2 linked regions of the Peribacillus sp. FSL E2-0218 genome follow. The protein of the gene in region 2 interacts with the protein of the main gene of each other region in a pairwise test. Links are inferred from orthologs where the notes say so. Each region holds a gene or a part of one and is shown on either strand. Other genes may lie near its edges. The genes, in order: ndk and MHI53_RS15900.

Region 1 (2,756 bases), 190 kb from region 2 along the record:
GATATCTTCATTCGTAATCGGCATTCCAGCCGGTAATCCCTCAATAATTGTCGTTAGCTGCGGACCATGTGATTCTCCCGCTGTTAAGTATCTCATCTTCCAGCCCCCTTTTAGCACTTTAAAGTGTATATGTATCAATATACCACAATTTTATTCAATGTGGGTATATGTAAACCTAAAAACCTTTTTGCACGTTGAATTTATTCATTATTCATTTTATTTTACATCTTCTCCAACATTTTCGATATAGTTTAATCACTCTGATCTTGGCCCGCAACACCATTGGGCATATTAGAACATGCGAAAAGAGACTGAATGCGAATGCACGATCAGTCCCTTATGGATAAGTATTCACTTTTTTTGATAAAAAAATGTGTCAATCGTTTCAAATTGATATTTTCCAGGGGTGAATATTTGCTCCGTACTTCCGACAAAAAATACCCCCCCTCCAATCAGCGATGCACTGAACTTCTCATACAATAGATTTTTGGCTTCTTCAGTGAAGTATATCAACACATTACGGCAAACGACTAAATCGAATCCCTGCTCAAAGCGATCCGAAAGAAGATTGTGCCGTTTGAATGTGACCCTCTTTTTGATTTCATCCGAGACCCGATAAAAATCCTCTTCTTTTTTAAAGTACTTCCTTTTTATTTCTTCTGGAACTTCATTTAAGGACCTTTCCGGATACATCCCCAATTTCGCCCGTGCCAAGACATTTACATCCAAATCCGTTGCCAGAATCTCTATTTGGCCAAGCGGGACGAGATTTGCTAGAATCATCGCTATCGTATAAGGTTCCTCACCCGTTGAACAGGCCGCACTCCAGATTTTCAATTTTTTTTTGCTTTCCAATAAGCCAGGAAGGATTTTATGCTCCAACACTTCCCATCTTTTCGCATTTCTATAAAATTCAGAAACATTGATGGTCATCCTATCCAAAAACTCGTTTAAAACGCCGGGATTGGCTTGGATGTCTTTATAGTATGCACCGAATGAATGATATCCTCTTTTTTCGTATAAAGATGTCAGTCGCCTTTTCATTTGCCCTTCCTTGTATAATGCCAAATCGATACCTGTCAGCATCTTGATATTCCGAATAAACGCTTCATATTCTTGAGGCATCCCCACGACTCCCTTGCACATATTTATTTTAAATAGTTCTTCTATATATATCGGAGAATGGCATTTTTTCTTTAAAGGCCCAAAATAAAAAAGCGGATTCCGTCGCATGAGGGCGATGAAATCCGCTTTAACATTCATTTGAATCTATTGATTAATAAACCCACTCGTTGACAAGTTTAGAATACTCAACAAGTTCTTCTTCTTTGAAGAATAAACCGATTTCGCGTACAGCGCTTTCAGCTGAATCAGATCCGTGAATGATATTCTTGCCGACAGTTACGGCGAAATCACCGCGAATGGTTGCAGCAGCGGCATCTTTAGGGTTAGTGGCACCCATCATTTGACGTGCAGTCGCGATTACATTTTCACCTTCCCAAACCATTGCGAAGACAGGACCTGAAGTGATGAAGTCCACTAATTCGCCAAAGAAAGGACGTTCTTTATGCTCGCCATAATGCTGCTCAGCCAATTCCTGAGAAATGAGCATCAATTTTGCCCCTGCAAGCAGGAAGCCTTTTTTTTCAAAACGGGAAACGATTTCACCGATTAGATTGCGTTGAACGCCGTCAGGCTTAACCATTAAAAATGTTCTTTCCATTATTGTCACTCCTAATATGTATCATTGTTATTTGCCTATATAAGGCAATCCTTTTAGAATATTACCATTGTTTGAGCAGTTTCGCAACTGCAAGTATTAAAACTTTCGTTTTCCGATGTTTTTCGCGATATCGGATAATGTTTTTCTCGCTTTTATGGCTGGCAAGCCTTTCAATTCAGTAAAAGCCTTTTCCAAATACAGGTCACCGACCTTCGCTGCCTGTTCGATGGCACCGGAAGATTTTATCGCTTGTATGATAGCGGTCATTTCTTCTTTAGGCGTATCCTCACGAACCGTTTCGATAAGCTTCTTCAGTTTTGGATCTTCCATAGCAATCAAGACGGGCAATGTGATGTTTCCCTGGATCAAATCACTTCCAGCTGGTTTTCCAAGTTCTTCCTCCGAAGCCGTAAAGTCCAATATATCATCGGTGATTTGATAAGACATCCCGACATAATATCCGAATTTAAATAGCTTTTGATGGATCTTTTCATCAACACCCGCTGAAATCGCCCCCAATTGGCAGCTGGAAGCGATGAGCAATGCCGTTTTTCGTTTGATTCTCCTGAAGTATATCCGCCAATTTTGTTCGAAATTGTATTTATCTTTAATTTGTTCTATTTCCCCAAGGCATAGTTCGACCATCGTATCCGCGAGAATTTGGTGCGCAAGGGGTGACTCGATCACTGACATCATTTCCAGTGCACGTGCAAAAATGAAGTCGCCTGTATACATGGCGACACGATTATCCCATTTTGATTTGATGGTTGCAGATCCCCGGCGCAAATCTGCATCATCCACAACATCATCATGCACAAGCGAAGCCGTGTGAATCAGTTCCAATGTCGCCGCAACATGCTTGACGATGTGAATATCATAATCGCCAAACTTGGCGCCCAATAGGACGAATACCGGACGGATCCGCTTTCCGCCGGATTGCAGCAAATGCAGGGAGGCTTCCCTTAAAACAGTGGAATCCGCTTCAATAGCGTCTTCCAATTCTTTTTCTATTGATTGCAAATCTGCATTCAAA
Region 2 (16,445 bases):
TCGTTCAGCATTTCTTCCGCTTTCGCTTCCTTTTCATCATCGATATATTTTTGGGCAAGCAGCGCCATCGTGTTATCATTGACGGCCGAGCTGTTTTGATGATGGAAGCCGTACTGGAGCAGAGTATAAGTCAAAATCACCGTTCCCATTAAAAAAACCAACTGCCGCAAAATGTGTTTGTTTTTTGGAAGATGGACCACTCCAGCAGCAAGGAAGCCACCAATCAAACCTCCGATATGTCCTGCGTTGTCAATGCCTGAAACCGAAAAACCATATATCAGGTTAATGATGATCAAGACGATGACCGACGATCCCATCGAGCGCATGAATAACTTCGGGTAGACGATTCCAAAGTACAGCAGTGCTCCGAAACAGCCGAAAATCGCTCCGCTTGCGCCAGCCGATAGGTTCGGGGTCATGATGAAACTGCCTAGCGTCCCGGCAAAGCCAGCGAATACATAAATGAAAAGGAACCTGGCATTGCCGTAAATCCTTTCTACTTCAGCACCAATTAAATACAGGGAAAAAGTGTTCATCAGCAAATGAAGGAAGCCAATATGCACGATCATCGGGCTAAGGAACCTCCACCACTCCCCCTGCATGATCAATGGTGAGGATTTTGCCCCGAACTCGATCAACGTCTTGGAATTGGTGCTGCCCCCATTGAACTCCATCAAGATGAACACAGCTATCTGAATCGCCATGAATATATATGTAAAGAAAGGCTTATTGGCATTTTGAAACACTTTCTGCTCTGCCTTGGCCTTTTTGACTGACTCGGAGATGGCGTCCTTCTTTAAGGCAAGTACTTTTTCTTCATCTATTTCATCTTCTTGAAGAACCTGAACGGAAAGTGATTTTTTCAAGACATGCTCAAGGTTCTGAAGCGACTGTTGAAATGCTTCAGAAGTGAGAATGAATGTGTCCACCTTCGTTTTTTTATAGGAGGCAGCCTGCAAACTGAAATCATGATCATCGACAGGCGTAAATTTACTCACATAGATGCTTAATATGTTTATTGGTTTTTTGTATAATTTCTGCCTGATTCTTTCCCCATTCTGCAGAGTCCGTTCGATATCACGCTTCAGCCAGTTTGCCCAATCCAAATCATGCCGGATCAGCCTGATGACAGGGAATTCCTTATTCGTATCGCTTTCAAGCCAAATCTCCTGATGGTTTTCCGTGACGGTAATCATTCGATAATCATAATGGGCCGACAACTCCCTTATAGTTCCCCAAAACAAATAATCCTCTTTAAATCCCAATGCCTTCCCCACTTTCCAATCGATCTCAAGCTTCTGATTTTGTTACTTAAAACTATAGACGATATCATGAAAAAAGTAAAAAAAGGAACCTTGATGAGGTTCCTTTTTAAGAAATGCAGGCATTTTCATTTGGTTTGACTGAACATGCTTTGCATCATTTTGTCCCTGAACATTGGCATGCTCAAGGATTTGGTCACTAAAAATCTTCTCAGGAAGCCATTGGATAGCGCCGCATTGACCAAGCGGTACCGGTTTTTATAACCGGCATACACCGCTAAACCAACCAAGAAGATGTGAATAATGGATCGAAGCATAGCAATCCCTCCTATCATTAGTGTGATACAGGAGAGGATTTTTATGAGCTAAAAGTGATAAAAATCAAACATCTTCTATTGGACGGACGTTTGCAGGACCTTGGATGGGGTAATGAGCTTATCGACTGCCATATCATGCATCTCTATCGGGAGCTCATCCACAAGCTGAATTTCGTATGCAAGGGCCATCGTGGTTCCTTTGAAGCCGGGAAGGTACCGGTCATAATAGCCGCCCCCGAAGCCGAGGCGAAACCCCTCTTTCGTAAAAGCGAGGCCGGGGACGATCACTACATCCATTTCGCTTTTCGTCACCTTGGCTGTTTCGGCTACAGGTTCAAGCAGCCCATGATATACAGACTCCAGCTCTTTGAAGGAGGATATTTTTTTGAATTGCAACGTCTTTTTATCGGGCTCACATTTTGGTACCGCCACTTCCTTGCCTTCACTCCACGCTTGTTCGATGATCCGTTCTGTTGGCACTTCGGGATGGATGGAAATCGTGATGCCGATCGTTTTTGCCTTTTTCCATTCTTCCAACGAAAATAAGTTTTCAGCTATCCTGTTCGATCCTTCTTCATGTTCCCCATCGGTCAGCCCCATCAAGAGGGATTTCACTTCCTGTCGAAGCCTTTTCTTGTTATCTTTCATCGTTACCCACTCCTTTGCTCTGCTGCTTTATTATTCCATAATAGCAGTTCGTTTACAGAACGTCGGTAAGAACGTAAAAAAAAGCATAAAAAAAACAACAGGAAAAATCCTGTTGCTTACTTTGTTTCACGGTGAGTCGTGCTGCGTTTTTCTCTTGAGCAGTACTTTTTAAGCTCAAGACGGTCTGGATTGTTACGTTTATTTTTTTTAGAAATATAGTTACGGTCTCCACATTCAGTGCAAGCTAATGTAATATTCACGCGCATGTGTATTTCCCTCCAAACATATTGACTTTTTCACATAGGACTTTTCTATAATAGCATTATTCCATGTGAATTGCTAGTATGTTTTTTGGGAAATCGCACATTAACTTTTATCCATTTCAATTCGTAACGTTTTGCATTGTAAGTAGAAGCTGATTATTGATGACTTTGGCTTCCTCCTTCGTTTCAGCATGAATCGCCCAGGCCACCGCTTCGACACATTCCTTCGGCAGAATCTCCGTCTCCAACGTGAACATGCTGGTCACTTCCCCTTTCGCAAGCGGTGAGTAAGCAAGCAGCCCTTCTTTCAATGATTTGAAACACCCCTCCTGATAAAGGCTTCCCTTGCCTTGAATGCAATATTGAGAGATGCTTTTCCCTTTTACGAGACCGCCTAATAAGGCAATGGAACGGGGTGCTACATGTAATATGGCCCGTTCATTGGGGCTGTAAAAAGCCACTGCCTGCTTTTCGAAAGCGTTTTCATAGTGAAAAAATACTTTTGGCCGCTTCGTCTCGAATGAGGTATTCCTGATCGTGAACTTCGAAAAGGTCACCTGGCCTTGTGTAAACGTTTGTAGCAGTGTCCGTATCTCCCCATTCGGATGACTCATCATATCTTCCTCAGGATACCAATCAAAACTCTCATCCATCCATAAACCAGCCTTTAACCCCTTACGATACAGATCTTGGTTACCCTGCGGCATATATGCGTATAACGAATTCATATAATCATCCCTTCTTCTTCTCTATTGTTAAACAGCTTATCGTTAGGCGCTGACAGTGAAAGAATCCACGCTTGGATCTGCACACCATTTCCTTATGGGTTCAATGAGTCTAAATATTCAAAATATTCGTTTTTCGATTTATTCTACCTTCATGTTAGCACTGATTGAGCTGATGGACAATAAACACATTTTGTCGAATTTTATGCAAGTTATCTAGCAAAGGTTTTATGCCCGTTTTCATGGCCATTTTTTTTTCATGGCTAGGTTCTTGATACGTTTCGACATGATTTTAAAACAAGACAGGCAAAAAAATGGCGGGTGCTACCCCTGTACAGGATATAAAAAATATGAAAATCTCCATTTTTTTTAAAATATGTGTAAAATATAAGTATATGTCGAAAATTATCTTCTGAGGTGAAAACATGGAAACCCTTATCATCCTTCTCTTCTCGTTGGCCGTCATCCTTCTTATCCTTTCGTTTTTCAGCAAAGATAAGGTGGCCAAATTAGAAGAAGATTTAGAACAGATGACGATAACCTATATGCAGGATATCTATCAATTAAAAAAGAAAGTGAAGATCCTTGAAGAGGAATTCGTCATCGAGGGTGATCCCCTTCCTGCCGTAAAAGCCCAAATTACACAGCCAACGGTCACTTCCAGGAATTCCGAAGCGATTCATGAGATTCTAAAGAGCCAAGTTCTATCCCTATACGGGCAGGGGCTTTCTTTGGCCCAAATCGCTAAACAATCCTCCTTAACCGAGGAACAAACCCTATCGGTCATCGAACAGCATAGAATGCGGGGAAATGAAGATGTTTAAGGCAAGACTGCAGGGCATTTCCACCGGAATCATCTTCACGACTTGCATCTTTGCCGGCTGTTACTATGGAACCGGATTATTGAAAGAAACCAATGTGACCATTGAGGAAGCGAAGGAAATGCTCGAGAATGACGGATTCGTTGTCTCGCTTCCCCATGAAGAAGCGAAGCAAACTGTCCAGCCGTCAAAGGAGACCGATCATTCTCCGAATGCGGAGGAATCGGCTATCGTCTCCTATACCATAAAAGTCAAATCGAATATGACCACAACTGAAATTGCCAAGCGGCTTTTCGAGAAAAAGATCATCGATGATGCATCTGAGTTTGAGGCTTACATGAACGAGCATGGCTTCTCGAAAAAAATTCAAATCGGTGAGTTCGTGGTCACGAATACGATGTCTTATCGGCAATTGGCCAATACTTTATCTCATTAATCAATAATAAAAGAGGCTTTTTCCAAAGCCTCTTTTTTCACTTGCGGATTGGATCAGTCATTTCTGCCGATGTATCTACCTCTTACAAGGAAATAAATATTTTCGGCGATATTGGTCGTGTGATCCGCAGTCCTTTCCAAATAGCGGGCAATGAATGAGAGCTGCGTGACCTGCTGAAGGTTCTTTTCATCAGAAAGCCGGAGAAGGCTGCGAATCATTTCTCCATAAAAACGATCGACTTCTTCATCCATTTCGATAATTTCCCTGGATAACACGACATCTTCCTTCTCGAATGCTTCTATCGAGAGTTCGATCATCTTTAGCGTGATATCATACATCTGTTGCAGCGGTGTCAAAGGGAGGATGAACTCCTGATCGCCGATACGGATTGCCGCCTTGGCGATATTGACGCCAAAGTCTGCCATCCTTTCAATGTCGGAGGCAATTTTTATGGCCGCAATGATCCTTCTTAGATCAATGGCAACAGGCTGCTGCTTAGCAATCAGCAAAATCGCAAAATCATTGATTTCCTCTTCCAGTAAATCCGCTTTCGTATCATCTTCAATGACTTCCAATGCCGCTTCTGCATCCCTATTTTCCAGCGCAGCGAATGATTTTGAAATGGCATCCGAAGCTAGGTTGGCCAAATCGACCACTTTTTCTTGAAGCTCTTTCAATTGAAGTTCAAAATTTTCACGAACGATCATGATTATCACCCTTTCTCGTTAACCGAAGCGCCCTGTAATGTAGTCTTCCGTTCTTTTATCATCCGGATTGGAGAAAATGGTGTCGGTATTGGCGTACTCTACGACTTCCCCGTTTAAGAAGAAGGCCGTTCTATCGGAAATACGCGCCGCTTGCTGCATGTTATGGGTGACGATGATGATGCTGAAGTCCTTTTTCAGTTCCTGGACCAATTCTTCTATCTTCAGGGTGGAAATCGGATCAAGGGCAGAAGTCGGTTCATCCATTAAAATGACATCCGGTTCGATTGCCAAACACCTGGCAATGCAAAGGCGCTGCTGCTGTCCACCTGAAAGTCCGTAGGCATTTTCGTGCAGCCGGTCTTTCACTTCATTCCAAATGGCTGCCCCTTTTAAACTCTTTTCAACGATTTCATCCAGTATCTTTTTGTTTTTGATGCCATGGGTTCTTGGTCCGTAGACCACATTATCGTATATGGATTTAGGAAACGGATTAGGTTTTTGAAAGACCATGCCCACCTGTGTCCGTAAATCTTCAACCCTGTATGACTGATCCAGGATATTTCTGTTCCGGTATTTGATCTGACCTGTCGTTTTGACATCCGGTACCAATTCGATCATTCTATTCAATGTTTTGATATAGGTGGATTTTCCGCATCCAGAAGGCCCGATGATGGCTGTCACTTCATTTTGATGCATATCAAGGTTAATATTTTTCAAAGCGTGGTTTTCCCCATACCATAAATTGAGATCGGACGTTTCATATACCTTTTCCGGTAAGGCGGCGGGTTGTACAGCATCCGTCGCGATGGCTGTTGACTCTTTTTCTCTCGTTAAGGTCATATTCATTCTACCTTCCTCCTCGTTCAGTATCTTTTCTGGAATTTATTTCGAATCAGGACCGCGACTGAGTTCATAAAAATCAACAAGATGAGCAATACGATGATTCCTGCGGCAGCGACCTGCTGGAATTCCTCCTGTGGACGAGATGTCCAATTATAAATTTGCATCGGGAGCACGGTAAATGTATCCAGCACCGTTTGCGGCAAAAAGGCGATGAACAGTGGGATACCTACCACAACCAATGGAGCCGTTTCTCCGATTGCCCTTGATAAAGCAAGTATTCCGCCCGTCAATATGCCAGGTATGGCAGCTGGCAGGACAACTTTACGTATCGTCTGCCATTTTGTTGCTCCCATCCCAAAGGAAGCTTCCCTTAAATCACGCGGGACGGCACGTATCGCCTCCTGGGCAGCCACGATGATAACGGGAAGGACGAGGAGACTCATCGTCAAGCCTGCCGCCAATACGGACCGATCCAATGCTAGAGCCCGGACGAAAACCGTTAAGCCAAGCAATCCGAACACGATCGACGGAACCCCTGCCAAATTGGAGATGTTCACTTTGATGAAAGTGGTGATCCAATTCTTCCTCGCATATTCCTCTAAATAAATGGCCGTCCCTACACCAAGCATAAGCGAAACGGGCGCAACGACGGCCATCAACCAGATCGACCCGATCAAGGCCGCTTTTATCCCAGCTTCCTCTGGCTTCCTCGAAGCGAAATTCTGCAGGAAATCCCCATTCAAATGGCCAATTCCTTGAGTGAATATCCGATAAAATAAGATGGCCAATACGATAAGGCCAACCAGTGTTGCCAAGAAAAACAATCCTTTACATATCGTGTTGACCGCCAGCCTTACGGGCATCTTTTTTGCAACATGACTTTTATTTATCAGCTTCATGTCTTAATATTCCTCCCTGAATCTGCGAGAGATGAACTGCGCCAGTAAATTCATAACAAGCGTAAAGACGAACAGTGTCATTCCCACCGCATAGATGCTGTAGTAAATCGTTGTCCCATACCCTGCATCCCCTGAACTGACCTGTACGATATAGGCGGTCATCGTTTGAATCGATGAAGTGACATCCATATTCATGCTCGGGGTCGAGCCCCCTGCCACACTCACGATCATGGTCTCGCCGATCGCCCTGGATAAGCCAAGCACGATGGATGCGACAATTCCGGATATGGCCGCCGGCAATACCACTTTAATGGTCGTTTCAAGTTTCGTTGCACCAAGCGCATACGCACCTTCGCGAATCGACTTTGGTACTGAAACAAGGGCATCTTCTGACAAAGAGGCCACCATCGGCATGATCATGATTCCTACAACGATCCCGGGACTTAAGGCATTGAACATGTCAAGGGAAGGAAATAGATCCCGCAAAACCGGTGTTACAAAAGTTAAGGCAAAGAAGCCGTAAACGATAGTCGGAATCCCGGCTAAAACTTCTAATATCGGCTTGATGATCCTCCGTGTTTTCTCAGATGCATATTCACTCAAGAAAATGGCTGTTGCAAGCCCTATCGGAACGGCAACCACCGCAGCTATCACCGTAATCTTCAACGTCCCAACGACAAGGGGCATGATTCCAAATGAAGGAACAGATGCAAATGGGAGCCACTTGCTTTCCGTGAAAAATTCGACGATCGAAACCCTGTCAAAAAAGATGAATGTTTCAAATATGAGCGTCAGGATAATCCCGATTGTAGTGAAAACGGAAATGGCCGCCATAAGGAACAAGAGCTTCGGTATGATTTTTTCTACATTTATTTTTTTCTTGCTTTTCTTTTCCAGGATCATTTGTTGTACAGAATAGGTTTCTGTTTTTCTCAGTTCCAACTTGCATCCTCCATTTCAGACCCGCAATATTTGGATTTACAAGCCGTTGCCCCCGCCTTCACCTTGCCAAGGCGGGATTTTTGATAGCCTGTAATATCAATTATTTTTTCAGTTCCTTCAATTTATCAAGATCTTTCTGGTACTCCTCTTCCGGAAGGCTTATATACCCCACCTCTTCGGAAAGTTCCCCTGCATTTTCAATGACGAATTCTGTATAGTCGGCCACTTGTTCTTTTTCCGCTACAGACTTGTTGGCGACATATGTGTAAAGCGGACGGGACAATGGTGCATACTCCCCGCTTTTAATCGTTTCATGAGTTGGCTCTACAGCGCCTTTTCCGTTATCGATGGAAATGATCTTCAGCTTATCTTTATTTTCAGCATAGTAGGCAAATCCGAAGAATCCGATCGCATTCTTATCACCTTCCACGCCTTGTACAAGGACGTTATCGTCTTCGGATAGCGTCGCATTCTCCACCATCGGTTTTTCTTCCAGGATCACTTCATTGAAATAATCGTATGTGCCCGAATCTGTTCCCGGGGAGTAGAATTTAATTTCTTCCTTCGGCCATTCAGGGCGAATATCCGACCACATCTTCACCTTGCCATCATCAACCCACAGCTTTTGCAATTCTTCAACCGTAAGTGAATCAATGAAGTCATTATCTTTATTGACGACGATTGAAATGCCGTCAAATGCCAGTTTCAATTCTGTATATTTAATTCCCTTATCATCAAGCATTGCACTTTCTTCTTCTTTGACCGGACGTGAGGCATTACTTAAATCCGTCTCACCGGCGATGAATTTCTTAAAACCGCCGCCAGTTCCTGATGATCCAACGGAAACTTTGACATCAGGCTGGGCACTCATATATTCTTCTGCCACTGCCTCCATGATCGGAAAGACCGTAGAAGAACCATCCGTGATCACTTCCCCTTGCAGCTGGCTTGACCCTTTTGCTTCACTGCCGCTTGTCTTAGCATCATCAGATCCACAACCCGCAGCCACTGCAATTACTCCGCCCATCACTACAGTCATCGCCACACCTTTGAAACGTCTCATTTGTAAGTCCCCCTAAGAATTTTTTATATGAATATTTTGTCCTACAACCAAATCATACTTTTAGTCTGTAAACCCCGTTTGAAGGGATTGTAAATATTCAGTAAATTATTGTGTGTTAATTGTAAAGATGCCGGATTCGCATTGATAATGGGCAAAATAGAAAAAAAAAACACGTCTTCGGTTTATCCGAAAACGTGTTTTGACTTCATTCATTCATTTTTCTGGCTTTTTCTGACCTCTGCCTGATCCTTTTGTACGTCTTTTCCATTCTCCACTTTCAAATCAGTCGATTTTTCTGCATCTTTATTCGTTTCCTTCTTAGCCCGTTCTTTTTTCAGTTTGAAATACGTGTCCATGATATCCCTACCAATTTCTTTACTCATGTCATGACCCGTATGGCCCTGATATGCCCACGGTACGACGACCGCAAATGCAACTTCAGGATTTTTAGCAGGTGCATAGCCCACCATCGTGATGTTCATCGTATCTTGAGGCTCACTGAACTTCTCGCGGTCCGGTCCATCATAGAACGCTTCAGCCGTCCCTGTTTTAGCAGCGACTGTGTACGGTTTATTCCCGAAGAACCTATAAGCTGTCCCGCCTTGTTCCATTGAAACCTTCTCGAAACCGCTTTGTACGCGCTTGATCCAGTCTTCTTTCATATCCAGGCGATTCATGACCGTCGGAGAAACGTCTTCGGCGACAGGTCCCAATTCCTCATTATTATCGACCGGATCACGGATTTCCTTGACCATATGTGGCTTCATACGGTTTCCGCCATTGGCAATGGAGGAAACGTATTGAACAAGCTGCATCGGTGTGTACGTATCATACTGCCCGATAGCAAGGTCAAGCAGCTTACCTGGTGATGTTTCCGAGCCTTTGAACCCGCCCATTTCATTTGGAAGGTCGATTCCCGTGCGCACACCCAAGCCAAACTGTGAGAATGAATTACGCATCGTCGAAAAGGCGCTTGAACTGATATTCAATGGCTCATTCGGCACATAGTGGGCACCGGCGATATTGATCGCCGTCCTGAACATATAAACGTTTGAAGACACCTTCAACGCCGTCAAATCATTGATGTTCCCGAAATTACTGTACGATCCTTTAGCCTTTGTACCCTTGATCTTCAATTTCGTATCATAAAAGACGGTGCCCGGCTGGATCGCTCCCTGCTTGTATCCCGTTAAGACGGTGGCACCTTTCACGGCAGAACCCATCGTATAGGAAGTCGTGATATTGCCTAAGGCGAAGTCTTCTATGGAGGATTTACCGGTCTTCGGATCCTTCTCAATTTTCTTGCCCGCCATCGTCAGGACTTCCCCTGTATCAGGATCCATCATCACGACGAACGCCCTATCGAGAAACTTCGTGTTCCCCAATTTTTTCTTGGCAATCAATTGCTTTTCAATGATTTCCTCGGTTGCCAGCTGTAAATCCATATCAACCGTCAAGATAAGATCTTTTCCGCGCTGACCCTCAGAAACCACCTCGGAGTCGACGACATTTCCCGATTTGTCGGTCACGTTCCTTACTTTCGCTTTCTGCCCTTGGAGGATGTCCTCATATTGAAGCTCGATATAACTCTTTCCTACACGGTCATTCCGGCTGTAATCACGCGCCAGATAATAATTGAGACTTTCACTCGGCAAACCTTCTTCGGAAGAAGATACTTTACCTAATACCGATTTGAGTGTCTTATTATACGTATAAAAACGATCCCAATCCGTCGATATATCCACACCAGGCAGCGAATCGAGGTTTTCACTCACCCTGGCGAATTCTTCCTTCGATACTTTCTTGTTTTTCACAATCTGCGGCGTAAGTGCATATCCGCTGGCAAATTCCCTGTAAATAGCGAGGGTTTCCATATCCTTATCGGAAAGTTTTATTTCATCCCCCGTAATCCGGTCGAGCTGAAGCTTGTACAAATCACTCTCTTTCAGCTCACCCTCTTCGACTTTCTTTCTCTCTTTATCGGTAACCTTTTTCTCCGCCAGCTTTGGATTATTCATTATCCAAAAATCCTTCTTATCGCGCTCAGTCACTTTATCCGTATCTTTTTCGATCAACTTCGCAAGTTTCTCGGCGGTTTCCACCATTTCTGCTGGTTTCGTACCTTGCTTTCGTGTATATGTAATTGCATCCAGTGGTTGGTTGTCGACCATCAATTTCAGATTTCGGTCATACATTTTCCCACGGGGCACCGAATTATTCACGGTCACTTCCTCTGTTCTTTCAATCTCACGCCGGTAATCATCGCCATACACAATCTGCACGACACCTAAGCGTAAAATGAGAGCGGAAAACAAAACAAACACTAAAAAGAAAAGAATATTCAATCTGAAAGGCACATGCGTCTTTTTCTTTTTCTTTTTATTCACACTAAGCCACACATCCTTTTTACATAGTCATAATGGTCCTTTACTATTCTATAGAACATTCTTATTTTTTTCTACCTTAGTGTTCTAGAAATATTAAACATCTGACCCACTTTCGACAAAATGTGACTTACGGCTCATGCTTCATGGAAAAGAGGCCTCTTTGGGCCCCTTTCTCAATCTTGGTCGTTGATATCGATTTTCCGCACAAACCAATATATCATCGTATGCCCTGCCCCCACGATCAACAAATAAATCGGCAGGACTTGCTTCAAGTCAAAAAACAGGACGGATAAAATGAACCCTAAAATGGATACGATCCTTCCAAAATGGACGAATAGCTCCCGGACGACAATATATTCTATCCTCATGTCCGCAGCTTGCCATGCCCGGCCTATGATGTCATAGGTCAAGGATATGTATGGGACGAGCAGGATCGGATAGGCGGTCGCCACAATTGCCCCATAAATGAGAAGCTTTCCGAAGGTAACATCAAATGCGATCAGCAAAATCCCCGCATATAACAGGATTCCGCCGATAAAGATCGCTTTTTTTCGCATCGGTTGTTTTATATACCGAGAAGCGAGAAAATACGCAACGAATGATATGGCGGAATTCAATAAACCATAGCTCCCCAAAGCAAGTTCACTATCCGTCTGGATGTAAACGATAATTGAAATGATGAACATGAAAGTACCCTCTCGCAGCCCTTGAAAAAAGTGGGCGCGAGTGATCAGCAGCCAATTCCGATTGTTTTTTCGCTCTTTCAAAATCCTTAGGAAAAAGTATTTCCCATGAGCAGGACGCCTTTTTAACGAAAAGCTAAGAAAAACGGCAACGGAAAACAAAAGCAATGATAATCCGAATACAATGGAATACCCCGTGAATTTTTCAAGCCTCGAAATGATGAACCCTGAAAGAATCGGACCAATCATTCCTCCAAGAGAAGATAAAATCCCCAGAAAACCATTGAAGAAATCCCTCGTCTCCGGCTCGGTAATCTCGAAAGTCAAGACATTATACGCCAGCCAATAAAACCCATACCCTATCCCGATCAATGCACCAAGAAGCCAAATGAAATCCGTGGCTCTCGTCCCGACCAAAAGGACAGATAAATAAAACAGGGCCAAGAAGATAACACCAAGACGCAATACAATGATTCGATCCACTTTCTTCGCCAGCCTGCCGGCAAAAACAAACGTCAGCGGTTGAAAAAGCACCACGGTTAGATTATATACAGCAATATCAACAATTTGACCGGATTGTTTCCACAAGTACACATTAACGAATGTATTGGACAAAGCAATACTCAGGCTGTACAGTCCGCCGATAAACAAAAGCAGGTGCAGATCCTTCTTCCCTCCCGCTTCACCCAACCATCTCTCTAAAATACCCATTGTTTTAACTCTCCTTTAAATTCCACTCTAGTGTTTGAAAAAACAAGGGGATTTATGTAAAAAAAAAGTAAAGAAAACTCTTCGATTGGCAAGACGAAGGCGACGACAGAGAAGTAGTTGCCCTTATACTGTTTTCCTTTTCGCTCTTCCCATCCAAAACAGTGCAAAGAAAACTCTTCGATTGGCAAAACGAATTTTTGGGGTTTACTCGCGAGTGGAGCGGTTCTGGTGATTTCAGCTAAGAGAAGAAAACACAAAAAAAGACAGGATCCCACGTAAGGGGATCCTGTCTCAGACTGTAGACAAACTCGATAAAAATCGAGTTTGTCTATTTTTATGGCCTGTACAATTTAGACGTTGATTTCCACTCCAGGCACTCGCTTTCCGCGGGCGGTCGGGGAGCCTCCTCGGCTTTGCCTGCGGGGTCTCCCCTAGACGCGCTTTTCCCGCAGGAGTCTCGAACACCCGCTCCAATCAACTTTGTCTTACCTTTTAGATAGAACACTTTTGACTGGAGTCATTTTTGTTTTAAAATTGAAGGATTAAAACTTGAGGTGATGAGGATGCTTTCTAAACATGATTCTATTCAGCGAGATCAACTTGAAATGATTACTTTAGATCAACTGGTGCCACCGAACCATTTGGTTCGTAAAATGGAGGCTGCCATTGACTTCACTTTCATTTATGACTTGGTGAAAGATATGTACTCAGAGGTAGGACGCCCAAGTATTGATCCAGTTATTTTAGTTAAACTGACTTTCATTCAATATACCTTCGGTATTCGTTCCATGCGTAAAACGATTGAAGAAGTTGAAACCAATATGGCTTATCGTTGGTTCTTAGGCTATGGTTTCCATGATAAAGTGCCTCATTTCTCTACGTTCGGAAAAAATTATGAGCGACGCTTTAAAGATACAGACCTGTTTGAACAGATTTTCTGTCGCATTTTAATGACAGCTGCTAATAAAAAGGTAATAAGTGTAGAACACGTTTTCGTGGATTCCACACATGTGAAAGCCAGTGCGAATAAACGGAAATTTGAAAAGAAAATCGTTCGTAAAGAAACACGAGCGTATCAAGGACGTCTTCAAGAAGAAATCAATCAAGATCGTGAAAACCACGGAAAGAAGCCTTTTCCACCAGATAAATTTGATAAGGAAGAAACCAAAGCAATTAAAGAAAGTACTACGGATCCTGAGAGTGGCTACTATGTGAAAGATGAACGAACAAAACAGTTTGCCTATTCATTCCATGCGGCCGCAGACGGCAACGGTTTTGTATTGGGAACGATTGTAACACCTGGTAATACACATGACAGTCATATTTTGGAGCCACTTGTTGAGCAAGTGATTGAGAAAGTTGGAAAACCAGAAGCAGTTGCCGCAGATGCAGCTTATAAAACACCAGCGATTACAAGCTACCTATTTAACAAAGAAATCACACCTGCTTTACCCTATACACGTCCTCGTACAAAAGAAGGATTCTTTCGCAAACATGACTATGTTTACGATGAACACTTTGATTGTTACCTTTGCCCTTCGGGAGAAACTTTAAAGTACTCAACAACAAATAAAGAGGGCTATCGCGAATACAAATCGCCAAAACAAATTTGTGCAACATGCTCATTTTTATCACGGTGTACGGAAAGCAAAGACCATCAAAAAGTAGTGACACGGCATATCTGGCAAGCATATGTGGAAGAAGCAGATCATCTGCGTCATCATCAAGAGGTAAAACCTATATATGCGAAACGCAAAGAAACGATTGAGCGTGTATTCGCAGATGCAAAAGAAAAGCATGGTATGCGTTGGACTACTTTAAGGGGACTTAAAAAATTGTCGATGCAGGCGATGCTTACTTTCGCTGCCATGAATTTAAAGAAGATGGCCACTTGGACATGGCAAGGTCCTAAAATGGCTTAACATAGTGGCTCGAAGAGCCCAAATCTCGTAACCTTTGGTCAAAATTTCAAAGGAATTTCAAAAGGGGTTCGGAATTTTTTAATTCCGAACCCCTTTTGTCTACAAACTGAGACAGGATCCCACGTAAGGGGATCCTGTCTTTTTTTAATTCCGACTGCTTATTTAGCAGCGTTGTAGCGTTTTGATACTTCATCCCAGTTTACAACATTCCAGAAAGAATTGATGTATTCAGGACGGCGGTTTTGGTAGTTTAGGTAGTAAGCATGTTCCCAAACGTCCAATCCAAGAAGTGGCGTTTTGCCTTCAGATAACGGATTGTCTTGGTTCGGAGTGCTTGTTACTTCCAACTCGCCATTGTTGACTGCAAGCCAAGCCCAGCCAGATCCAAAACGAGTAGTAGCCGCTTTAGCGAATTCTTCTTTGAAGCTGTCGAAGCTGCCGAATTTCGATGTGATGGCATCTGCTAATTCACCAGTTGGCTGACCGCCGCCGTTTGGTGAAAGGATTTCCCAGAATAAAGTGTGGTTAGCGTGTCCGCCGCCGTTGTTGCGAACAGCAGTGCGAACCGCTTCAGGTACTGCATCCAGGTTAGCGACGATTTCTTCAACGCTTTTGCTTAGAAGCTCTTCGTTGCCTTCAAGAGCATTGTTCAAGTTTGTCACATATGTGTTGTGATGTTTTGTGTGGTGAATGTTCATTGTTTCTTTGTCGATGTGTGGTTCCAATGCATCATATGCGTACGGTAATTGTGGAAGTTCAAAAGCCATAATAAAATTCCTCCCTATGTAAGCTGTTTTTTTTTTTGAGGGCTTCAGATAAGATACTGAAGCTCGCTAGCATTAGAGTATCAAATTTTTGTAAACGTTTCAAACCTTATGCCTCGTTTTGCGATTTTATTTCCTATGAGAATACCACGAATAGGAAATATCCAATCATCAGTAGTTGGATGATGCCTTTCGTGATCACACTGCTAATAAAACCAACGACAGAGCCGAGTCCGATTTTAGATGCAGTGACCGGATCTTTTCTATGGACAAGGATCTCTGCCAGAAAGGCACCGATGAAGGGGCCGATCAGGATGCCGAGGAATGGAATCACGAACGGGCCGACAAGAAGTCCGATCGTACTGCCCCAAATACCAGCTTTCGTGCCGCCGTATTTTTTGACACCAACCATGTTTGCGATATAATCCGCCGCGAACAAAAGGATGACGAATAAAATTTGGACGGTCCAGAAAAACCAGCCAAACGGGGCAAAGGAATAAAAAAGACCATAAAGCACGATTCCGCCAAATATGAATAAAACGCTTGGTATGATTGGAAAAATCAGACCGACAAAGCCCATTATGAACATAAGGACAATAATTATCCAAAATAGTGTATCCACAATCAAAACGCCCCTTCTCATTTCATTTAAGTTTGCCTCTATCTCTCCATAATTGCCTCTTTATTGTTAGTTGAAACCAATGACTCTTCATACAGGTTGTTTTATTTTCCCCATATAGTTAAAATTGGTTAGGAATCTTATAAAGTTAGGTGCTGAAAAAATTGAACATATTCAAACAAATTTGGGTAAGCTTATATTCCCCTAAAGATATCGCTTCCTTTCAAAACCAAGGGATCGGCAAAACGATTTTATACGTATTTTTTGTAAGTCTCCTTGCCTTTCTTCCCTCTGCCTTTTATTTCGGTACAATGATCGTTGATGGGATAGATGCCATGCACGAAACAGTCTCGGAGGACTTACCGGAATTCAAGATCCAAAATGGTACATTGACGACAAAAAATGATGAGCCATTTAGCTTGAATAAAGATGG

The links.
Region 1: the proteins of MHI53_RS15900 (region 2) and ndk interact in binary tests that used the Escherichia coli proteins (3 or more experiments, as listed by UniProt). The link is inferred for Peribacillus sp. FSL E2-0218 from one-to-one orthologs.

Annotation. Positions count from the first base shown.
Region 1 is NZ_CP150304.1:3,111,386-3,114,141, forward strand. The notes cover bases 1-2,720. They hold ndk (nucleoside-diphosphate kinase), read right to left. Parts: upstream 1,724-2,720; coding sequence 1,277-1,723; downstream 1-1,276. Other genes in these bases: aroC (chorismate synthase), read right to left, coding at 1-96; MHI53_RS14915 (protein-glutamate O-methyltransferase CheR), read right to left, coding at 352-1,125; hepT (heptaprenyl diphosphate synthase component II), read right to left, coding at 1,820-2,720. In the rest of the region: more of hepT, read right to left, coding at 2,721-2,756. UniProt on the Escherichia coli protein: Major role in the synthesis of nucleoside triphosphates other than ATP. The ATP gamma phosphate is transferred to the NDP beta phosphate via a ping-pong mechanism, using a phosphorylated active-site intermediate.
Region 2 is NZ_CP150304.1:3,302,782-3,319,226, forward strand. The notes cover bases 442-3,425. They hold MHI53_RS15900 (5-formyltetrahydrofolate cyclo-ligase), read right to left. Parts: upstream 2,228-3,425; coding sequence 1,655-2,227; downstream 442-1,654. Other genes in these bases: MHI53_RS15890 (rhomboid family intramembrane serine protease), read right to left, coding at 442-1,265; MHI53_RS15895 (hypothetical protein), read right to left, coding at 1,391-1,579; rpmG (50S ribosomal protein L33), read right to left, coding at 2,344-2,493; MHI53_RS15910 (hypothetical protein), read right to left, coding at 2,610-3,218. In the rest of the region: more of MHI53_RS15890, read right to left, coding at 1-441; MHI53_RS15915 (hypothetical protein), read left to right, coding at 3,641-4,039; MHI53_RS15920 (hypothetical protein), read left to right, coding at 4,026-4,472; phosphate signaling complex protein PhoU, read right to left, coding at 4,526-5,179; phosphate ABC transporter ATP-binding protein PstB, read right to left, coding at 5,198-6,025; phosphate ABC transporter permease PstA, read right to left, coding at 6,043-6,921; phosphate ABC transporter permease subunit PstC, read right to left, coding at 6,925-7,824; MHI53_RS15945 (PstS family phosphate ABC transporter substrate-binding protein), read right to left, coding at 7,964-8,926; MHI53_RS15950 (penicillin-binding protein 2), read right to left, coding at 9,136-11,313; MHI53_RS15955 (MFS transporter), read right to left, coding at 11,487-12,707; MHI53_RS15960 (IS1182 family transposase), read left to right, coding at 13,271-14,629; MHI53_RS15965 (superoxide dismutase), read right to left, coding at 14,788-15,396; MHI53_RS15970 (DUF456 domain-containing protein), read right to left, coding at 15,530-16,015; MHI53_RS15975 (DUF1189 domain-containing protein), read left to right, coding at 16,177-16,445. UniProt on the Escherichia coli protein: Involved in the removal of 5-formyltetrahydrofolate.